Regions from separate parts of the Allobosea sp. P1_B10 genome, predicted to be linked through region 1. Evidence: predicted binding sites of a transcription regulator. Region 1 holds the regulator's gene; the other holds the start of a gene.
What was found. Region 1 encodes PhoB, which activates phosphate uptake and scavenging genes when phosphate is short. Its sites were predicted from a motif close to TGTCATNNANCTGTCAT; they were not measured.

Region 1 (7,590 bases):
GTCGCGTCCGATCTGAAGGAACCTGTCGATGCTTTCGACCCTTGAACTCTCCCCGCAGACGCTCGATGCCGAAGCCCCGGTGCGGATCGCGGTCAAGAACCTCGATTTCTACTATGGCGAGCACAAGGCCCTGAAGGGCGTGAACCTCGATTTCCGCGACCGCCATGTCACGGCGCTGATCGGCCCCTCGGGCTGCGGCAAGTCGACCCTGCTGCGCATCTTCAACCGCATCTACTCGCTCTATCCCGAGCAGCGGGCCACCGGCGAGGTCATGCTCGACGGGCGCAACGTCATCTCCAACGATATCGACGTCAACGAGCTGCGCTCGCGCATCGGCATGGTCTTCCAGAAGCCGACGCCCTTCCCGATGTCGATCTACGACAACGTCGCCTTCGGCATCCGCCTCTACGAGAAGCCGCCGAAATCCGAGCTCGACGACCGCGTCGAGGGCGCCCTGCGTCGCGCCGCGCTCTGGGACGAGGTCAAGGACAAGCTCAAGGCCTCCGGCATGGGCCTGTCGGGCGGACAGCAGCAGCGGCTGTGCATTGCGCGCACCATCGCGCAGCGCCCCGAGGTCATCCTGTTCGACGAGCCGACCTCGGCGCTGGACCCGATCTCGACCGGCAAGATCGAGGACCTGCTGGAGCAGTTGAAGACCGACTTCACGATCGTCATCGTGACCCACAACATGCAGCAGGCGGCTCGTATCTCGCAGTACACCGCCTTCATGTATCTCGGCGAGGTCATCGAGTTCGCGCCGACCAACACCATCTTCATGAACCCGCATAAGAGGCAGACGCAGGACTACGTGACCGGCCGCTTCGGCTGAAGCGTTCCAGACGATCCGCTCTCCAGCCCGCGCCGCCAAGGGAATAACGCCATGTCCGACCACATCGTCCGCTCCTATGACGCCGAACTGGAATCGCTGCGCCGCAGCCTTGCCGAGATGGGCGGCATGTCCGAGCGCATGCTCGGCGATTCCACCGTCGCGCTGGTGCGTCGCGACACCACCCTGGCGCAGAAGGTGATCGCCGCCGACCAGCGGCTCGACAACCTGCAGCGCGATGTCGAGGAGCGGGCGGTGCTGACCATCGCGCGCCGCCAGCCGCTCGCCAACGACCTGCGCGAGCTGATCTCGGCGATCCGCATCGCCTCGGACATCGAGCGCGTCGGCGATCTCGCCAAGAACATCGCTAAGCGCGCGGTCGCTATCTCCGGCCAGTTCCAGCCGCCGCATCGCGCCGTGGTCGGCCTCGAGCATATGAGCCGCCTGGTGCAGGCCCAGCTCAAGGACGTTCTCGACGCCTATGCCGCCGGCAATGAGCAGAAGGCGCTGGAGGTCTGGCACCGTGATGGCGAGATCGATGCGCTCTACACCTCGCTCTTCCGCGAGCTGCTGACCTATATGATGGAAGATCCGCGCAACATCACCTTCTGCACGCATCTCCTGTTCTGCGCCAAGAACGTCGAGCGTATCGGCGACCACACCACCAACATCGCCGAGACCATCCACTATCTGGTTACCGGCGAGTCGCTCGATCTCAATCGCCCGAAGATCGACACCACAGACATCAGCGTCGAGGCCGTCACGGGGCGGTGATACGTACGGCCAATGCGGACGCGTCATTCTCGGGCGAAGCGAAGCGCAGACCCGAGAATCTCATGACAGAATTGCATTGGTCCAGAGATGGTCGGGTCAAGCCCGACCATGACGTCAAGTCTTCAAACGGAAACGCGCCATGCCCGCACGCATCCTGATCGTCGAGGACGAGGAGCCGTTGACGCTCCTGCTGCGCTACAACCTGGAGGCCGAAGGCTTTGAGGTCGACAGCGTCGCGCGCGGCGACGACGCCGAACTGCACCTTCGCGACCACACGCCCGACCTCGTCCTGCTCGACTGGATGCTGCCGGGGCTGTCTGGAATCGAACTTTGCCGGCGCCTGCGGACCCGCCGCGACACAGAGCGCGTACCGATCATCATGCTGACCGCACGCGGCGAGGAGACCGAGCGCGTGCGCGGCCTGGCGACCGGCGCCGACGACTATGTCGTCAAGCCGTTCTCTCTGCCGGAACTGATCGCGCGCATCCAGGCGCTGCTGCGCCGGGCCAAGCCCGGCCATGTCGCAGGGCTGCTGACGGCGGGCGATCTCGAACTCGACCGCACCACCCGCCGCGTCCGCCGCGCCGGTACAGAGCTGCATCTGGGCCCGACTGAGTTCCGGCTGCTTGAATTCCTGATGCAGGCTCCCGGCCGCGTCTATTCGCGCGCCCAGCTGCTCGACGCCGTCTGGGGCCGCGACGTCTATATCGACGAGCGCACGGTCGACGTGCATGTCGGGCGCCTGCGCAAGGCGATCACGCCGGGCGACGCCAAGGACCCGCTGCGCACGGTGCGGGGCTCAGGCTACGCCTTCGACGAGACGTTTGCGCGCAGCTGAGGGCACAGCCTCCGTCGTCATTCCGGGGTGCCCCACAGGGGCGAGCCCGGAACCCGTGACGACGGTCAAAACTCTGTCTGATCGGCTGAGTCGTCATTGCGAGCGCAGCGAAGCAATCCAGTCTTTGTAGAGCGCTACGCCCTGCTGGATTGCTTCGTCGCTGCGCTCCTCGCAATGACGGTGGTGCGTCGCTCAGAGAGCCGCGCGCAGCCGGCGCGTATCGCCCTCGACATCATCGCCGCCGAACACCGCGCCGATCACGGCGATGCCGTCTGCTCCCGCTGCCATCACACTCGCCGCATTCTGCGCCGTGATGCCCGCGATCGCGCCGATTGGCAGCGCGCCCAGCACCGTGCGGGCCTGTTCGCGCAGCGCGGCATAGCCATCGAGCCCGAGCGGTGCGTCGGCATTGTCCTTGTGGACCGTCGCGAAGATTCCGCCGATGCAGGCATAGTCGATCCGCGCCGAGCCGCGATAGGGCAACTCGCTGGCGTTTTTCAGCGTGGCACCGATGATCGCGCTTTCGCCGAGCAGGCGGCGCGCATCGGCAAGCTCCATGTCGTCGGCTCCGACATGGACGCCGTCCGCGCCTGAGGCCAGCGCGACGTCGATGCGGTCATTGATCAATAGCGGCACGCCTGTGCCAGCCAGCGCCGCCTTGATGGCTCGCGCCTCGCGGACCATCTCGCGGGTCGAGGCGTCCTTGGCGCGGTACTGGATCAGCGTGGCCCCGCCACGAGCCGCAGCGGCGGAGAGTTCTGCCAGCGACCGACCCCTCCCGATCTGCGGATCGACGATGCCGTAAAGCAGGATATCGACGCTCACTGTTGTTCTCCCATGCCCGCACGCAGCGTCGCTTCATCGATGGCGGCCAGCGCGTCGATCAGCTCGACGCCAAAACTGCCGGGGCCCCTGGAGCGCTGGGCTGCGATCTCGCCGGCGATACCATAAGCGATCAGCGCCGCCGCCGCCGCGCGGGCAAAATCGCTCTCGACGGCGCAGCAGGCTGCGATCAGGGCGCCGGCCGCGCAGCCGACCCCGGTCACTTTGGTCATCAGCGGGTGGCCATGCGCGACGCGATACTGGCCCGACGCGCCCTCGATCAGGTCGACCCTGCCGGTGGTGACGCAGGTCAGGTTGCGCTCGCGGGCATCGTCGAGCGCCGAGCCGAGCGCCGCCATTTCGGTGGCGTTGCCACGGACCACGACATCACGAAGCTTCAGGACCTCGCGCGAAACATGCTGGCGCAGCGGCGACAGCTCGACGAAGACGGGATCGAACACCAGCGGCTTGCCGTGATCGCGCGCCGCCTCTAGCAGCTTGGGAATAGCGAGTTCGCTCTCGGCATTGATCGTGCCGATATTGATCAGGATCGCGCCGGCGCCGCGCGCCATCGCCGCGACCTCGTCGACATGGATCGCCATGGATGGGATCGCGCCGAAGGCGAGCAGCATGTTGGCGGTGATGTTCTGGGCGACCGTATTGGTCAGGCATTGCACGCGCGGGCGCTGCGACGCGACGCGGGCGAGAATGGCGGCAGCGCCGGCGGCATCGATATGCTGTGCCGTCATCTGGCCTGGCCGGTCTGTGGTGGTGGGGACGTTCATCTGGATCTCCTCCTTGGTCCAAGGTTCAGGAGATCCGGGTTGGTTGAGCGGGTTAGTCGCTGTTAAGCGGCCACGCCAAAGGTAAGCCGCGTTCCAGTCCCTCCGCCGGTATGACCCGGATCAGGTTCGACGGGTTTGGCCCTGCGACCATCTCAGCTCTTGCGAGCACCCCTCGGAACGACGGAGAAACTAGGCGCGAAGTCGCGCGGGTGCAACCGGCGGATGCTGCAGGATCGATCGCCGGCCCGCAAGCCGGGCATGCCGCAGGCTCACGCCGAGATGTCGACGGCGCCGCCCTGGCCAGCCGGGAGCGTTGCCTTCTGCTGGGCCACGCTCTGCTCGAGCAATTCGAGCACCGCCTGGTCGCTGGCGGCCTGCTGGCGCAGCATTTCGGTCTGCAGGGCTTGCTGTGTCGCAGCTGCACGCGTCGCCATGGCGCTTTGCGCGATGGCGAGGGATGAATCGCTCATGGTCAGGCTCTCCTGCCCGGCAGGCTAGGAGGGACATCTTTCGCAATCGTAAATCGAAACGCTCGGTTAGGGCGCGATGATCGAGGGCACGCCGCGTGGCATCGGCGGGTCACGCTCGATCTGCGACGGGTTGCTGGCCTGTCGCACATTGCGTGGCCGCGCCGGCGGCGAAGGCTGGGCCGTATCGCCCAAGGCGCGTTCGCGTTCTGCGACCGTGCCGGGACTGGGAGCAAGCGGAATGCCCGGGGCGCGTTGCCGTTGCAGGCTGGTTCCCGGGTCGGCCTGGGCAATGCGGGTTTGCTCCAGCGCGACAGCGCCGCCGGCACTGAGGCCAAGCAGGAGTGAACCGATCAAGAACCTCTTATGCATGCGCATGACCTCGGCTCCTTTCACAGGGCTCCGGCGCGGTACCGGGGCGCTAGGATATCAACCGGGATATACCGCTGCGGTTCCCTGAGAGGGCAAAGCCGAAGGGAGCGGCCAAAGCGGCCGCTCCCCAAGGTTCTCAGCGGCTCTGGCCGGTGAGCAGTGGCGTGATACGCCGCAGTGTGACGCGGCGGTTTTCGCGGGCGGCGTCCTGCGTCGCCAGCTTGAGGTATTGCTCGCCATAGCCCTGTGTCGTCAGGTTCTCGGGCGGCACGCCGAAGTCACGCGTCATGATCTCGGCCACGGCCTGCGCGCGACGGTCCGACAGCGACAGGTTGTCGATGTCGCTGCCGACCGCATCCGTGTGGCCCTCGATCAGGAAGACCTCGTTGGGCGCGGCCTGCAGCGCCTGCCGGATCGATGCCGCGATCAGCGACAGCCGCTGTGCCTGGCCGTTGCCGACGACCCAGGACCCACTCTCGAAGGTGATGGTGTCGATATCGACGCTGCGCATGCGCGCACGCAGGTCAGGTGAGTATCGGACCTCGTCGAGCGTATAGCGCCGCGGGATCGCCGCGATCGGCGGCGCTGTGATGGTCTCGTAGAGCAGGCGCTCATCGGCGCGCTCAGCGTCGACGATATAGCGCTCGCGCGGCATCGGCAGCGGCGGGGGCGGCAACACCACGACCTCGTCCGAGAAGCGCTCGGGCCGGTCGCGACGCGTGTTGTCGATGATGACGAACTCCTCGCCGCCGCGCATCTGGCGGGTCCGCCGGATCAGGCGGCCATCCTCGTCGGTTATCGTGACGATGCGGGTGCCGTCGGGACGCTCGAACACCGAGCGCGTCTCGCCATTGCCGCGCTCGACGCGCTGGTCGATGCCGAGATCGCGGAACCGTTGCGTCTCGTCGCGCCGAATGATCGTGCGGTCGTCGTCGCGGATGATCGTGCGGCCGGGCTCGCGGATGATGGTGACGTCACCCTCTCGCCGTTCCTCGCGGCGGCCGCGCACATCCTCGAAGCGCTCCGCGCCCTGCGTCGCCATGATGCCGCCAATCGCGGCGGCGCCAAGACCGATCGCGGCCGCGCCGCCAAGCCCGATGCCGCCGCGGCGACCCTGCCGGTCGGGCGGGGGAACCTGGCCGGGGAGCGGGGGCTGGCCTGGAGCCATCTGCCCGGGCGCCGCCTGCCCAGGCGCCATTTGCCCAGGAGCCATCTGGCCAGGCGCCGCGACGGGCGGAACGGGGCGCGGCATGCCGGGCTGCACTCCGGGCTGGGCCTGCGGGGCTGGTGGTGGCGGCAGCGCCGAGGGCTGCCCGGGCACCGGGACAGGCCGGCCGGTGGCGCCATCGACCCCTGCCGCTCCGGGAGGAGGCGGGGGAGCGGGCGGCTGGCCGGGGAGCGGCTGCGGCCGCGCGCCGGTGGCATCGCTGCCGGGAGCCGTGATCGGCGGCACCGGACGCGGCATCGCCGGTGCTGCGCCGGGTTGACGCGGTGCGGGCGGGGCTGGCGGCAGCGCAGAGGGCTGGCCGGGAGCCGGAGTGGGCCGGGCCGCCGGAGGCTGGCCTGCCGGCGCGGAGATCGGCGGCACGGGACGCGGCATGGCCGGTTCTGCGCCGGGCTGGCGTTGAACCGGGGCCGGGCGTGTTGCGGGCGGCTGGCCGGGAGCGGCCTGGGGCGCGGGAGGGGCAGCGCGCGGCACGGCCGGAACGGCCGGCGTTACGGGAGCAACCGGCGCGGCTGGGGCCGGGGCTGGGGCAGCCGCGGGCGGCGACGCACGGCGCGGTTCCGCGCCAGGCGTGCGTGGCAGGCCTGGCCGCAGGCCAGGTTCGGCCCCTGCGGGCGGTGCGGGCGTCGGCCTTGGCGCGACCTGGGCGGGTGCCGGGGCGGGCGGGGCGGCAGCCGGCGGGCGCGGTGCGGCGGGAGGCGCTGCATTGGGAACCGCGGGAGCAACGGGGCGCTGTATCGCGGGCGGCTGGCCAACGGGCTGGCCCGGCGCTGCGCGCGGACCGGCAGGAGCGCCGGGGCCTGCGCCAGGGCCTGCGCCGGGGCCGGCAGGGCCTCCCGGAGCGCGGGGCGCGCCTTGAGGACGTTCGCGCCTGGGCTGTCCCGGCTGATCGTCGGGGGCAGGTGGGGCCTGGGCAATCTGGACGGCCACCGGTGCTGGCGGAGCGGCAAATCCGCCCTGCGCCAACGTGATGGCAGGCAGCATGGTGCCGATCAGGAGCCAGTTCTTGGTGCGTGTCATGAGATCCGTTTCCGGTTTCAGGTCGAGCCATCGAGCGCCGGTGGCGCTGAACCCGTCGTGAACCGAAAACGGCTGAAATCGGGCGCGGTTCCCGAAGGATCGCTGCCGCGCCCGATCGGGCAGGCCTTTAGAGGCCGGCCTGTTGCTTCACATAGGCCGCGATCTCGGCATGACTGGCGAACCAGACATCGCCCTTGGCCTTGGCGTGTTCGATCAGCTTCTCGAGGATCCAGAGGCGCGAGCGATAGGTGATGATGTGCGGGTGCATCGTCAGCAGGAACAGCCCGCCATCCTCGTAGGCGCCGTCGAATTCGCGCTTGAAGATGTCGAACACGGTCTCCGGCGCCGTATAGGGCCGCAGCGCCTGGAAGCGGTTCATGTTGAAGTAGACCGCGTCGTCGCGGATCCACTCGACGGGCAGCTCCACGATGCCGGTGCGCTCGCCCTTCTCGATCAGCTCA
Region 2 (7,590 bases), on a different contig from region 1:
AGATCATCGTTGACGGCACCGAACTGACCAACGACCTCAAGAAGATCGACGAAATCCGCCGCGACGTCGGCATGGTGTTCCAGCACTTCAACCTGTTCCCGCATCTGACGATCCTGGACAATCTGACGCTGGCGCCGATCTGGGTTCGCAAGATGCCCAAGAAGGACGCTGAAGAGATCGCGATGCACTATCTGACGCGCGTCAAGATACCCGAGCAGGCCCACAAGTACCCGGGCCAGCTCTCGGGCGGCCAGCAGCAGCGCGTGGCGATTGCGCGCTCGCTCTGCATGAGCCCCAAGATCATGCTGTTCGACGAGCCGACCTCGGCGCTCGATCCGGAGATGGTCAAGGAGGTGCTCGACACGATGGTCTCGCTCGCCGACGAAGGCATGACCATGCTCTGCGTCACGCACGAAATGGGCTTTGCCCGTCAGGTCGCCGACCGCGTGATCTTCATGGATGCCGGCCAGATCGTCGAGATGAACGAGCCGAATGCCTTCTTCAAGAACCCGCAGCACGAGCGCACCAAGCTCTTCCTGAGCCAAATCCTGCACTGAAGCTCCCAGTAGCCCGGGGGCGGCGATAACGCGACGCTCCCGGTCACCACGCATGGCCGCGCGGGTCGCGGTGACCCGGCCCGATGATGAGAAAATCGGGCTGCTGTCTGTGCCAACTATCGCCTTGAGAACAGGCATGTTCCTGGGCTTCACCGCCAAGTAACGCATTGATGAGTTGGGCGGCGCTGGAACAATGCTGGCCATAACGGGTTTCTCCGCCAGATTGGAGGAACCCACCATGAAGCCTTTCATTCCCGCTTTACTGGCCGCCCTCATCACGACTGGCGGCGCCTACGCGCAATCGATCAGTGTCGGCCCCGGAGGTGTGGAGGTTGATCCGCGCTCGCCGCGTGAACGAGCCGTCGACCGGGAGATACGCCGCGAGGACCGCGCCCGCGATCGGGACCGCTACTACCGCGTTCGGGATCGTGGCGACTGCCGTACCATCACGACCACCCGCGAAACGCCCCGTGGCGAAATCCGCCGTACCGAGCGCGTTTGCGACTGATCGGGCATGATCCGACCAACAGATTGAGCCCGTTTCGCGTCACGCGAAACGGGCTTTTTCTTGATATTTTGGCAATCGCTGCTCAACTGCAACGTCATGCTGGCCGATCCGCCGCGCGGATTGTTGAATTTGGCGCGGCGTTATCGCCGTTAAGCGATCACCGACTGGCCGACGTGCCGACGGCGTAAAACCTACTTGCCGTCGCGCGCCTTCACGGCCTGGTCAGGAAAATCCGAGAACAGGCCGTCGATACCAAGCGCCAGGAACGCCTTGTATTCGGCTGCCGGATCATTCTTGAAATCGGAGGTCAGGCGCTTGGGCTCGCTGCGAAACGTCCAGGTGAACACCACAAGCCCGGCGGCATGGGCGTTCTTGACCACGTCGGTCGGCTCCCCGAGAACGCGGTCGCGCTCGTCGATCACACCGTCCTTGTTCAGATCCTGTGGCTTGCCGTCCGTACCGATGACCTGCTTGCCGGCCAGGATATACGGCTTCCAGGGACCGATGCCGTCCGCGTAGGTCGCGATCTCCTTGAGGCCGTCGGCAGAGACCATGTCCTGGAAGGTCCGCTTGTCACCGGTCACCGCGAAGTCATAGGGACGGTCGAAGGGCGCCGCGAGCGTGACCTTGCCATCCTTGTCGACACCATCGCCATCGACGAGCTGGACGAGGCGCAACTGCGTCCTGTTACGCAGATATTTCAGATTGGCTGTCTCAAAGCTCTGGATCACGACAGGCGCGGTTTTCTCGGTCCAACCGGCAGCCTTGAGTACGTCGAGCAGCCGGTCCTCGAGCGCAAGCCCGATCGCGGCGTGGAAGATCGGGTGCTTGGTCTCGGGGTAAATACCGATGGTGCGCCCGGTGCGGGTGCTTTCGGTCTTGGCGAGGTCGATCACCTCCTGAAAGGTCGGGATCAGATACTTGCCGTTATGCGATTGGTCGCGATCGGCAAATGCCTGCTTGGCGCGCAGCGTCTTGATTTCCGCCAAGGTGAAATCGCCGGCGAACCAGTCATCGGTATCGACGCCGTCGATCTTGCGCACGCGCTTTCGGCTGGCGAATTCGGGCTTGTCTGCGACGTCTGTCGTGCCGCTGAGCATCGGCTCGTGGCGCACGATCAGGACGCCGTCCTTGGTGGAAACCAGATCGGGCTCGATGAAGTCCGCGCCCATCTCGATTGCGAGCTTGTAGCCCTCGATGGTGTGCTCGGGCCGGTACCCGCTGGCGCCGCGATGCGCGACGATCAGAGCCTTCTGGCCGGAAAGCGTTGGCACCGCCGTCTGGGCCGACGCCGGATCGGAGAGAGCGGTGCCGGCCAGGCACGCGAGCAAAGCGGTAGTCGAAAGGAGAGTCGTCTTCATGGCCTGTCCGATCCAAGGTTGCATCGATTTCGGCGCGACCTTGATCATACCCCATGACAGCCTGGTGACCTATCGGCTGCGGATGCGGCGAGGGATCGCCGACCGTCCGCAGCGAAGGCGAGGCCTCAGCGGCGCGGGGCGCCCTCGAGCGTGGACTTGGCGTCGAGGCGCTTGGCGGGCGGCGGCGTCAGGTCGGGAGCTTGCGTCGCGCAGGCGGCGAGAGAGATGGCGAGCAGGCTTGCAACGACGATTTGGCTGGCGCGGAGCATGAATAGGGACCTTATTGCCGGAGGGGCATACGGAAACCGTCTTTCTGCCAGCCTGATCGTTAGGTCAAGCTGGTGCTTTCCCTGCCAGCCTCTTTGCTCATGTGTTGAGCAACGCACGGTATTCGCGGAGATGTGATCGATCGTCTTGCCGCGCGGCAGCGCCATCAGGCGGTCGCGCGGTCAGATCGGCGCGTCCCGCGACTCAGAAGGTGCGTGTCTCCATGTATTTTCGGGCCGCTGCGGTATCGTCGGTGGCAGAGGCCGTGGCGGAGGCCGATGGCGGGCTCAGGATCGAGCCGACATGCATGGTGTCATTTTCGACGCAGCCACTGACCAAAACGGCCGCCAGCACGGCAAAGGTGATCGAAATCAGGGCTTTCATGGCAAGGAACTCCCGACAGCAGTCGATGTGGTGTCGCCCTGCGTGGCAAGATGTGGCATCAGATCGCCGAAATTGTGTCACGTGACGTGGCGCCCGACCGGAACCATGACATGACGCCAGCCGCTCGCATCAGCGCCGCCATCGAGGTGCTTGAAGATCTCATCCAGCGCCGCCGGCCCGCCTCCGACGCGCTCAAGGACTGGGGCCTGTCGCGCCGCTTCGCCGGTTCCAAGGATCGTGCGGCTGTGGCGACGCTGGTCTATGACGCGCTGCGGGTGCGCTCGTCCTCGGCCTACGCGATGGCGTCCGAGACGCCGCGCGCGCTGGTGCTGGGCATGCTCGCGCATCTGCGCGCGATGGACGTCGCCGAGATTTCCTCCCTGTGCTCGGGAGAGAACCACGCGCCGTCGCCACTGACCGACGAGGAGCGCGAGCGCCTGACCGCCTTCTCGCTCGACGGCTCGCCGGATTGGGTGCTGGCGGATGTTCCCGAATGGCTCTGGCCGGCTTTCGCGGCCGGCTTCGGCCGGGAGGCGATCGAAGAGGGGCGGGCCCTGGCCGATCGCGCGCCGATCGACATCCGCGCCAACCGCCTGAAGACGAACCGCGACACCCTGCTGCAGGATCTCGAGCATCTCGCACCGGAGGCCGGTGCCCTGTCGCCGGATGCGCTGCGCTTCCAGCCCGGCCCCGATGGGCGCGGACCGTCGTTGCAGACCGAGCCCGGCTTCTTCGCCGGCGGCTTTGAGGTCCAGGACGAAGGCTCGCAACTCGTGACGATCCTGGCGGGCGCACGGCCCGGCCAGACCGTCGTCGATCTCTGCGCCGGGGCAGGGGGTAAGACGCTCGCTCTCGCCGCGCTCATGGCCAATGAGGGCCGCCTGTTCGCCACCGACCTCGACAGCCGTCGCCTCGCGCCATTGCATGAGCGTCTGGCGCGCTCGGGCGCGACGAATGTCGAGATCCGCATACCCCGCTCGCGCGGCCATGAGCCCCTGAGCGATCTCGCCGGACAGGTCGATCTCGTGCTGGTCGATGCGCCCTGCACGGGCTCGGGCACCTGGCGCCGCAATCCCGATGCGAAGTGGCGTGTGCGTCCCGGCGCGCTCGCCGAGCGGGTCAAGGATCAGGCCGAGGTGCTGGCGCGCGCGGCGAAGCTGGTGAAGGCAGGCGGCCGCATCGCCTACATCACCTGCTCGATGCTGCCCGACGAGAATGACGCGGCCTTGGAAGGCTTCCTGGCGAAGCACCCCAACTTCAGGGTCGTTCCGGTCGCGGACGTGCTCGGAGGCGCTGGCGACGGTTTTGCGGGCTTGGCGCTGTGCGCGACGATCCACGGCCTGCAGCTCTCGCCGCGCCGCACTGGAACCGATGGTTTCTACCTCGCTTGCGTGGAGCGCTTGGCGGAATCGTGAGCGGAGCGTTGCGCGCTCGCGCGTGATCCATTAACCGAGCGCGATGACAACCGAAAACATTCACGACTCCATTCTCATCATCGACTTCGGCTCGCAGGTCACGCAGCTGATCGCGCGGCGCGTCCGCGAGATTGGCGTCTATTGCGAGATCGCTCCGTTCCAGTCTGCGGCTGAGGCGTTCGAACGGCTGCAGCCGAAGGGCGTGATCTTCTCCGGTGGCCCCGCATCGGTCCCCGACGAGGGCAGCCCGCGCGCTCCCGAGGCCGTCTTCGGCGCCGGCATCCCGCTGATGGGCATCTGCTATGGCCAGCAGACCATGGCTCATCAGCTCGGCGGCAAGGTCGAGGGCGGGCACGCCGCCGAATTCGGCCGCGCCGATGTCGAGATCGTCGCTCCCTCGGCGCTCTTCGCCGGGGTGTGGGAGAAGGGCTCGCGCCACCCGGTCTGGATGAGCCATGGCGACCGTGTCACGCAGTTGCCCAAGGGCTTCTCGGTCAAGGCGACCTCGGAAAACGCGCCCTTCGCGGTCGCGACGGACGAGGAGAGCCGGCGCTACACGACCATGTTCCACCCCGAGGTCGTGCACACGCCCGATGGTGGCAAGTTGCTACGCAACTTCGTGGTCGAGATCTGCGGCTGCAAGCCGGACTGGAGCATGTCGGCCTATCGCGCCGAGATGCAGAAGAAGATCAAGGACCAGGTCGGCACCGGCCGCGTGATTTGCGGTCTGTCGGGCGGCGTCGACTCGGCCGTGGCTGCGGTCCTCATCCATGAGGCGATCGGCGACCAGCTCACCTGCGTCTTCGTCGACCACGGCCTGATGCGCGAGGCCGAAGCCGTGCAGGTCGTGGAGCTGTTCCGCGACAGCTACAACATCCCGCTGGTTCACGTTGAAGCCGAAGAGCTTTTCCTCACCGAGCTCGCCAAGTGCGGCGCCGACCCGGAAGCCAAGCGCAAGACCATTGGCCGCCTCTTCATCGAGGTGTTCGACGAGGAGGCCCGCAAGCTCGGCGGCGCCGATTTTCTGGCGCAGGGCACGCTTTATCCCGACGTGATCGAGAGCGTCTCGTTCAGCGGCGGCCCCTCGGTGACGATCAAGTCGCACCACAATGTCGGCGGCCTGCCCGAGCGCATGAAGATGAAGCTCGTGGAGCCGCTGCGCGAGCTCTTCAAGGACGAAGTCCGCGTGCTCGGTCGCGAGCTCGGCTTGCCGGAAGCCTTTGTCGGCCGCCATCCCTTCCCGGGCCCCGGCCTCGCGATCCGCTGCCCCGGTGAGATCACCAAGGAAAAGCTCGACATCCTGCGCAAGGCCGACGCGATCTATCTCGACGAGATCCGCAAGGCGGGCCTCTACGACGTGATCTGGCAGGCTTTTGCGGTGCTGCTGCCGGTGAAGACCGTCGGCGTGATGGGCGACCACCGTACCTACGACCATGTCTGCGCCCTGCGCGCCGTGACCTCGGTCGACGGCATGACAGCCGATTTCTACCCCTACGACATGGCCTTCCTTGGCCGCACCGCGACCCGCATCATCAACGAGGTCAAGGGCATCAACCGCGTCGTCTACGACGTGACCAGCAAGCCGCCCGGCACAATCGAGTGGGAATGAGGCGCTAGCCTCGTTTCGCTGGAGAGGCCACCTCCCGCTGACGTGGTACAAAGAAGCCCGGGCTTGCCCGGGCTTTTTCGTTCCAGCATGCCGGATGTAGGCAATGTGAGCGTGACGAGCGACGGCGGGGTTGGACCGTTGACTCCCACCGGGGCCGCCCATTCTGCCGGCGCTCTACCGGGCGATGATGACGCCAAGGCTGTGAACGAGCCCGGTGCGGTCTTGGCCCCATCAGCCTGATCCGAAATTGACTGCCAGCAGGGCGAGCACGGCACGAGGCCCCAGGATCATCCTTCTACTGGCAGTCAGCCCCTTTTCGACTCCGCAGAGGTCGTCCGGTTGCCCGGCCTGGGGACTCTGCAGCTCGACGTTCGGGCCTTGCCGGGCGGACTGGATCAAGGACGCCCTGGTGTCAATTTGACATCGGCCTGCCAGCCTGGCCCCGCACTTCTGCGCGTTTCACATCGACAGGGAGCGCGGCATCCCCGATCACGGAACGGTTCCGCGGCAAGCCCAGGCGACGCTGACGAAAGATCGTGGACCATCCGGCCGGCCCGCTTCATAGGCGTCCCGCACCGCCCGGCCGGTTCGCTGCGTCTCGGCCGCGTCCAGTGTTGCGATGAACTTTCCAAGCGGTCCTTCGCCTGCGGCGATGGGGGCCCAGTAGTCGTCGAAGTCCCGGTATTCCATTCGGATCATCAACTCGGTGCCCGTGACGCCTTGGAGGCCCTGCTCGACGAAGCTGCGCTTCATTTCATCCGGCTGGGTCATCGGCTGGAAGTTGTAGTGGTTGCGCAACTGGCGGCCGCCCTCGCTCAGTGCCGCGACCGTATCGATCGTCATCCGCATGCCCGGCATGCCGCCGAGATGATCCCACACGGCGGCGGCGACTGTGCCGCCGGACCGCACCACGCGGCGCATCTCGGCGACGGCCTTGCCTGCCTGCGGAACGAAATGGAGTACGAGTAGCGCGAAGGCGCGGTCGAAACTTCCATCAGCGAAGGGAAGCTCGCACGCATCCGCTTGGCTGATATGGATACGCGGGTCGCTGTTGCGGCGGCTCGCCGCCTCGACGAAGACAGGCGAGTAGTCGATCGCCGCGATCTCGGCGAGGCCGGCCATCCCGGCCAGGGTGAAGGTCAGGCTGCCGGTGCCACAGCCGACATCGAGAACCTTGTCGCCATCGGCGACACCCGCGAAATCAACGAAGAGCGGAGCCAGCCGCCGGCTCCAGCGGCCCATAAGCTGTTCGTAGCCAGACGCGTCATGGACAGTGAAGCATGAGGTCATATCAGCCTCCTTGCCAGCCTCCTAACATCGCCGGATGCTACTCCCCGACAGAGAAACGGCCAAGCCATCAGGTCGATGGGCCCCCGGTGAGGCAACCTCGCTCGAGCGCAGAAACCGCGCGCCCGACCGAGGCCGTGTGTGGCTCCGGGGCTCAGTCGAACGTCGCGGGGGAGGAGAACGGCCGGGTCGCATCGACAAG

Region 2: a site for PhoB is predicted at 2,480-2,496, ahead of AC1D2L_RS00550 (glycerophosphodiester phosphodiesterase). Genes of this name have one in related genera too.

Annotation. Positions count from the first base shown of each region.
Region 1 is NZ_JBFTZP010000003.1:37,399-44,988, forward strand. It holds gene pstB (phosphate ABC transporter ATP-binding protein PstB) at 29-829, shown strand; gene phoU (phosphate signaling complex protein PhoU) at 881-1,600, shown strand; gene phoB (phosphate regulon transcriptional regulator PhoB) at 1,740-2,438, shown strand; gene thiE (thiamine phosphate synthase) at 2,631-3,263, opposite strand; gene thiM (hydroxyethylthiazole kinase) at 3,260-4,045, opposite strand; TPP riboswitch at 4,125-4,228, opposite strand; gene AC1D2L_RS07710 (hypothetical protein) at 4,315-4,515, opposite strand; gene AC1D2L_RS07715 (hypothetical protein) at 4,582-4,869, opposite strand; gene AC1D2L_RS07720 (OmpA family protein) at 5,021-6,484, opposite strand; gene AC1D2L_RS07725 (polysaccharide deacetylase family protein) at 7,257-7,590, opposite strand, start outside.
Region 2 is NZ_JBFTZP010000001.1:98,721-106,310, reverse strand. It holds gene AC1D2L_RS00560 (amino acid ABC transporter ATP-binding protein) at 1-557, shown strand, start outside; gene AC1D2L_RS00555 (hypothetical protein) at 796-1,065, shown strand; gene AC1D2L_RS00550 (glycerophosphodiester phosphodiesterase) at 1,257-2,426, opposite strand; gene AC1D2L_RS00545 (hypothetical protein) at 2,552-2,695, opposite strand; gene AC1D2L_RS00540 (hypothetical protein) at 2,898-3,077, opposite strand; gene AC1D2L_RS00535 (RsmB/NOP family class I SAM-dependent RNA methyltransferase) at 3,188-4,492, shown strand; gene guaA (glutamine-hydrolyzing GMP synthase) at 4,536-6,101, shown strand; gene AC1D2L_RS00525 (class I SAM-dependent methyltransferase) at 6,591-7,391, opposite strand; gene AC1D2L_RS00520 (cupin domain-containing protein) at 7,543-7,590, opposite strand, start outside.